3 regions of the Bacillus sp. T-10(2022) genome follow, and region 3 is predicted to be linked to each of the others. Evidence: riboswitches for the same ligand, from Rfam matches in the RefSeq annotation. Region 3 holds a riboswitch; each other region holds the start of a gene.
What was found. A riboswitch is a leader RNA that binds a small molecule or an ion and turns the genes downstream of it on or off. The one in region 3 is predicted to bind S-adenosylmethionine.
Positions count from the first base shown of each region.

Region 1: linked by a shared signal. The riboswitch ahead of OSJ91_RS25025 (5-methyltetrahydropteroyltriglutamate--homocysteine S-methyltransferase) and the one ahead of OSJ91_RS07835 (Fur-regulated basic protein FbpA) in region 3 are both predicted to bind S-adenosylmethionine.
Region 2: linked by a shared signal. The riboswitch ahead of OSJ91_RS06230 (methionine biosynthesis PLP-dependent protein) and the one ahead of OSJ91_RS07835 (Fur-regulated basic protein FbpA) in region 3 are both predicted to bind S-adenosylmethionine.

Region 1 covers NZ_CP113518.1:5,048,040-5,050,305, forward strand. The annotation lists gene OSJ91_RS25015 (glycerol-3-phosphate responsive antiterminator) at 1-350, opposite strand, end outside; gene OSJ91_RS25020 (hypothetical protein) at 524-943, opposite strand; SAM riboswitch class I at 1,100-1,201, shown strand; gene OSJ91_RS25025 (5-methyltetrahydropteroyltriglutamate--homocysteine S-methyltransferase) at 1,285-2,266, shown strand, end outside.
Region 2 covers NZ_CP113518.1:1,282,802-1,285,067, forward strand. The annotation lists gene OSJ91_RS06230 (methionine biosynthesis PLP-dependent protein) at 1-756, opposite strand, end outside; SAM riboswitch class I at 843-956, opposite strand; gene fumC (class II fumarate hydratase) at 1,285-2,266, shown strand, end outside.
Region 3 covers NZ_CP113518.1:1,595,783-1,598,048, forward strand. The annotation lists gene thiW (energy coupling factor transporter S component ThiW) at 1-81, opposite strand, end outside; gene tenA (thiaminase II) at 97-786, opposite strand; TPP riboswitch at 876-980, opposite strand; SAM riboswitch class I at 1,138-1,242, shown strand; gene OSJ91_RS07835 (Fur-regulated basic protein FbpA) at 1,417-1,605, shown strand; gene OSJ91_RS07840 (aspartyl-phosphate phosphatase Spo0E family protein) at 1,857-2,051, shown strand; gene OSJ91_RS07845 (GNAT family N-acetyltransferase) at 2,120-2,266, opposite strand, start outside.

The DNA of each region.
Region 1 (2,266 bases), 2.2 Mb from region 3:
TGCACCAGCTTATAGCTTTTCTCAAGCGCATGTGAGTCTATTAAAAAGATTCGCTGGATGGCAATGACCCCCTTTTGCTTCGCCTTCAATATAACGCTTGATTTAGTCGAAATCAGCCCATAGGGGTTATATTCCTGACAAATGAATTCTGTCGCGTACTCATCACTTCTTATGCCATGGATCAAATCGACATGATAAATCATTTTCTTATTATGCTGCTTTGCCATCATACTTACATTTTTCAATTGTGAGATATGCAAATCAAGAAACACACCTATTTCATAGGAACTTTCTAGAAATCTTTCAAAATCCTTCATGCTTGCTGAAGCAGGCAAAATCTTCTGATCCATCATTATCCTCCTCATTCCCAGAAAAACTCAAAACTTCAAGTCATTTAGTATATTTTAAAGAGCTTGATTTATCAAACACATTTTTTTCATGAACCATGTCATCTTAACACTATCATACCTGGCACACCCTTTATAGATTGCGGCTAAGCATATATGTAAAATATCCCCTTGAATCATAAAGAAAGTTTCATTTTCAATGCACCTTCGACGAGTTCATACGATTTAATTGTGCCAATGGGAATTTTTCGCACGATGCTCCAAGCATTAACATTCATTTTGATCGCTCTTTTTTCATATTCAAAAAATGGCGGTCTGTTAAATATCCTTTGGTTGATGAAATTCCTGTCAATGGGTTCCATTTCCACTAATTCAAATGAAATCGTTCTTTTTTCCACATGAACCGGTTTCAATGTAATCCGGAAAGCTACGTCTCTCTTAAACATCATTTTTTTCACTTCCATCGTTCCGGAAAGCACAATATGCTTAGGCGTAATCTTGACTTTAATATCCTGGCCATATGATTTCATTTTTATGATTCTCTCTATCATGGATTCAGTTACCGTTATCGGTATGCCGCTTTTGAATGGACTCATCCTTGCATTCCCTCCCCACTCAAAGCATATGCCGGATTACCTGATGCCGTTAACATTTAAGCGTGAATTAATAAACGGTATATTCTAAATATTCAACCTCCAACTCTTGACCTTTATAAAAACTACCTGTATAGTCATAATTAATTTAATAGACAACTCTTATCCAGAGAGGTGGAGGGACTGGCCCTTTGATGCCTCAGCAACAGACTATTCATGTACTGTGCTAATTCCAGAAGTGTAAAAACTTGAAGATAAGAAGAGTATATAGCTTTTGTTGCCAACACCTCTTCTTATTTTTAAGAAGAGGTTTTTTATTTTTAAAAGGAAAGAAGGAATGCAACATGTCAATCACATTAACGAAAGCACCATTCAGGGCCGATCACGTCGGAAGTTTATTAAGACCGGAACGTTTACATATTGCCAGAAAGCAATTTAGGGAGGGTACCCTTTCAGCAGAGCGGCTTCGTGAAATTGAAACCGAAGAAATCAAACGGATTGTCGATAAACAAATTGAAGTTGGTTTAGAGGCCGTTACGGACGGTGAGTTCAGACGAACATGGTGGCACTTTGACTTCCTCGAACATTTAAATGGCATCGAGGGATATGTAACTGAAAAAGGTCTCACGTTCGATGGTGTGGAAACAGAGAGATATAACGTTCGCAATACCGGGAAGGTTTCATTCAATCCTGAACATCCCTTCATTCGTGATTTCATAGAATTGGACAAAATCGTGAACGGACGTGCCGTTGCCAAGCAAACCATTCCCAGTCCGAATCAATTATTTGCTGCAGGCATTCATAATGAAGACATCTACCCTGATATTGAAGACTATGCAAATGATATCATCAAAGCCTATCAGCATGCTTTGAAAGCCTTTTATGAAGCAGGTGTGCGTTATCTTCAATTGGATGATGTATATATTGCCAGGCTTTCAGCTCCAGATTTCCAATTCAAAGATGGAAAATATACGAGGGAACAGTTAATTGATCTTGCACTTCGCGTCATTAATGGCGCATTGGAAGGAAAACCAGAAGACCTTGTCGTCACTACCCATCTATGTCGCGGAAACTACCAGTCGACATGGGCGTTTGAAGGAAGCTATGCCCATATCGCCCCAACTTTATTGGCAAAAGAAAAAGTGGATGGATTCTTCTTGGAATATGATGATCAACGCTCAGGGGATTTCAAACCATTGGAATACATTCCAAATGGCGGTGCACAGGTCGTACTGGGTGTCGTCACTTCAAAAAATGGAGAAATCGAAGACAAGGAAGCAGTTAAGGTACGCATCAAGGAAGCTTCAGACTTCGTTCCTCTCGAAC
Region 2 (2,266 bases), 310 kb from region 3:
ACGCTCCATCCGCAATGCCAGGGTTTTCATTCCGCGCATCAACAGCCAAGAATCAAATGGGCTCAAGACAGCTCCAGTACCATTATGATGGAAGGCAAGTGCATCACATAATTCAGCGCCGCTAGCCACGATCAGTCCGGCGAGCACATCATTATGACCACCGAGATACTTGGTTGCACTGTGAATCACAATATCCGCTCCAAGCAGGATGGGTTGTTGAATAAGAGGCGTGTAAAAAGTGTTATCAACGATTAACAATAAATTATATCGTTTGGCCAATGCGGCAACGGCGCTAATGTCCGTTTGCTGCATAAGGGGGTTAGTGGGAGTTTCGATGAAGATGGCTTTCGTGTGAGGAGTGATGGCTTTTTCGATATCCTCCAAACAACAAGTGTTTACATAGTCACACTGCAATCCCCATTTTTTAAAACCTTGTTCTAACAGACGATATGTACCGCCATAAAGATCTTCGCTGACAATCCATGCATCCCCGGATTTAAAAAGGGCGAGAATGGTTGAGATGGCGGCCATTCCTGAACTGCAGGCATAACCTTGGTCTCCTTTTTCCAGATCGGCGATGGATCGCTCCAATAGCTGGCGTGTAGGGTTACCTGTCCTTGTGTAGTCGAATCCCGTCGATTGGCCAATTCCTTCGTGACGAAAGGCTGTTGAAAAGTATACCGGCGGATTGACTGTTCCTGTCGCCGTTTCGCTGCGATTTCCTAATTGAGCAAGATATGTTTCAGTTTTATACATGGTTTTCACTGCTCCTTTGAGTTATATAAAATAAAAAAAAGTCTTCTTTAAGAAGAAGACTTTGATTAAGTAAGGATGAGTCATTCTTCTTATCTTCCAAGTTCACAAACTTGTGGAATTAGCACCTTTTCATTGGTTTGAAACAAATGAAGGTTGCTGAGGTGTCATCGGGCCATTCCCTCTACCTCTCTCGATAAGAGTTTAGATTATTCAATTTCTTTTGAATTTACTATATATACAAAATACTGTCAAGGACATTTTGGTAGTGATGATGCTTTGATGTTCATGGCCAGGTCAATCGAAGCCTAGCGGTGCCTACACTTTATGTATTAAAAAAGAATATCCGAATTTTCATATAAACATGAAGGGAACATGGATTTTTCAGAAAAAATGGAAAGGGTCAGCGGGATATTTTTGCTTTAAAATAATAAAGTTTGTACAATGTATGGAGAGAAAGAATAATCCGACATTATTCATTTCATATGCAAAAGGTCTTCAATGAATAGTGCAAACATAGGAGGAGAACACATGGAATACAGAATCGAACGAGATACGATGGGTGAAGTGAAAGTTCCTGCTGATAAATATTGGGGAGCACAAACTGAGAGAAGCCGTAACAATTTCAAAATCGGTAACGAAAAAATGCCGATTGAATTAGTTCGTGCATTTGCATACGTTAAACAAGCTGCGGCAAAGGTGAACCATGATCTTGGTGATCTTTCCGAAGTTAAAAAGAATGCCATCGTCAAGATTTGCGGCGAAATCCTTGAAGGTACACTTGAAGAACATTTCCCTCTTGTAGTTTGGCAAACTGGAAGCGGCACGCAAAGTAATATGAACGTGAATGAAGTGGTCGCTAACAAAGGGAATGAATGGTTAAAAGAAAATGGTGAATCGGAAACCCTTCACCCGAATGATGATGTAAACAAGGCTCAAAGCTCAAATGATACGTTCCCGACCGCCATGCATATTGCAGCCTTTATGGAAGTCGCTGAAAAATTGGTTCCTGCCATCAAAGCCCTTCGTGATACATTCGATACAAAAGAAAAAGAATTTTGGGATGTCGTGAAAATCGGCCGGACACATCTTCAAGATGCTACACCATTAACATTAGGACAAGAAATTTCCGGTTGGAAAGCGATGCTCGATAAAGATTTGGCAATGATTGAGGAAAGCAGCCAAAAATTATTGAACCTTGCTCTAGGCGGAACGGCTGTAGGAACCGGAATCAATACAAAGAAAGAATTCCCGGGACTTTCTGCCAAACAAATTGCCGCGGATACAGGATATCCTTTTGTCACATCTGATAATAAGTTCCATGCATTGACTAGCCATAACGAAATCGTCTACGCACACGGTGCTTTGAAAGCATTGGCGGCGGATTTAATGAAAATTGCGAACGATGTCAGATGGCTGGCAAGTGGTCCAAGAAGCGGAATCGGCGAAATAGCCATTCCGGAAAACGAGCCGGGCAGCTCCATCATGCCTGGTAAAGTCAATCCAACACAAA
Region 3 (2,266 bases):
AGGGATGAAAATAAATGAACTGGTCAGCGTCGTTATAGCCGTGATCATGGCAGTCAACGTCAGTTTCTTGATGGGATTCATCATCATGTCTGCGACCTACAGCGGCCAATCCTGCTCATTTTGAACCATATCCCAGAATAAATATTCATATCGGGAAGTAACCAAAAAGTGCTTTTCTAATCTAAGAAGTTCCTTTTCTGGCATGCCTTCCGTCAATTCTTCCAACAATGCGATCAGCCACTTGTGTGCTTCCCCGAATTCAGGTGATGAATAGGACCTTATCCAATCTGCGTAGCGATTGTTTTCCAATGCTGCTCCATTTTGTTCTTTTAGTAGCAAACCGATTTCATAATAATCCCAAGCGCAGGGCAGGAGACAGGCGATCAAGTCTGCCAAAGTCCCATGCTGAGCTGCATTTAGCATGTAACCTGTATAGGCTAGAGTGGTGGGAGTAGGTTCTGTTTCTTCCAATTCCTTGGCACTGATCCCGAATTCGGAAGCATATTGCCGATGGATATCCATTTCCACTTGAAGGGTTTCATTTAAAATGCTCGCAAACTTTGCCATGGTTTCGATGTTATGAGCTTTGATGACACCTAAAGCAAAGAGCTTGGAATAATCCATGAGATAGATATAGTCCTGCTTCAGGTAATAGGCAAATTTCTTTTCAGGAAGCGTGCCGTTTCCAATTGCCTGGACAAAGGGATGTGAATGGTTCCTTTTCCAAATCTCTTTTGCCCGTGCATGAAGTCTATCACTGAATGTTTCTGTTTTAATATTCTCCATTGTTCATCCTCCTTTAGAATGGTTCCCGTTGATAATGAAAAACCCCGTTCCTGAATACGGAACGGGGTAGATGGATATAGTCTGTAAATGGACGATATCATCCACTTCCCTCCGCCGGTATGAGCCGGTTCAGGTTCAAAGGGTCCGGAACTATTTCCATCTCAGTCTTAAAAAAGACTCCCCTAGTGGTGTGAATTGTATGTAATTACTGACATCATATCAGAAAGACAAGAAAATGCAACCCGTATTTGAAGAGAGAGCACATTATGTCCAGGAAAAAAGGGAGAACCAGGTAATTGACTTTTGATGATTATTAGGATAGAATCATTTCTACATCATTTATATATCGAATTCTTATCCAGAGAGGTGGAGGGACTTGGCCCAAAGAAACCTCGGCAGCGGACCCGTTTTGGGAACTGTGCTAAATCCAACAAGCATATGCTTGGAAGATAAGAAGAGCCGTACGGACACTGTCAGCCTCTTCTTGAATTAGAAGGGGCTTTTATTTTTGGAAATAACGTTTAGTGACATAATAGAAAAGGTATATATAATTTGGTGAAAATCAAACAAGTTGATAAAGTTAGCTAACTAGAAGCAGGCTCTAGGATGACTAGGAAAGGAGCCATTTACATGGCAGAATTATTTAAGAGGATTGAACAGAGGAAGGCAAAGCTCATTGAAGAGCTATTGGCCAATGGAGTATACAAAACCTCTGATGAAAGGCACCTTTATGATGCCCCATTAAAAGTGCTCGAAGATGAATATAGGATTGTTATAAATAGACCTAATAACGAGTCACCTTCTGAATGGATGACATAGTAAGCGATGGACTATATTTTGGGTTCTTGGATAAGGGATATGATGTAAGCATTCACAGTCTACACTAGTGGATGCTTTTTTGGGTTTAATAGAAAATGACATAAAATATACATAATTAAGAATGAAGTAGGTGTTTTGTCACATTTGACCTATAAAATAACACATTTTATTTCTGGAAAATAGTTGATTTTGACTAGTAGTTTCATTATGATGAAAGTGTAAAAAATTGAATAAATGGGAGGTGTCATATAATGCCTTGCCGTAAGGTAACTATAGAAAGAATTGAAGAAAAGAGACAGGAAATGTTCAAATTAGCAGCAAGTTACGGCTTAACAAGTCTGCTAACTGTTCAAGCAAGTCAAGAATTGGATACGCTATTAAATGCGTTAGCAAGTAAAAGAGAGTCTGAATATTTTTCCCTCCAAAAAGCATATCGTTATTTTTAAATTAGCCAATTCGACCTGTATTAATTTGAAAAAGCTACTGCTCAAGGCAATAGCTCTAAAGAATTATATTAAATATCAACACGTTTACCGAGAATGATTAAATCCCGCTCAATGCCATCCAGCTCGGCAACTTGAGGTAAATGTGCCCATTCTTCAAACCCGAATTTGGAAAAAAGCTTAAGGCTCGGTATATTGTGGGCGAAAATGAAACCCAA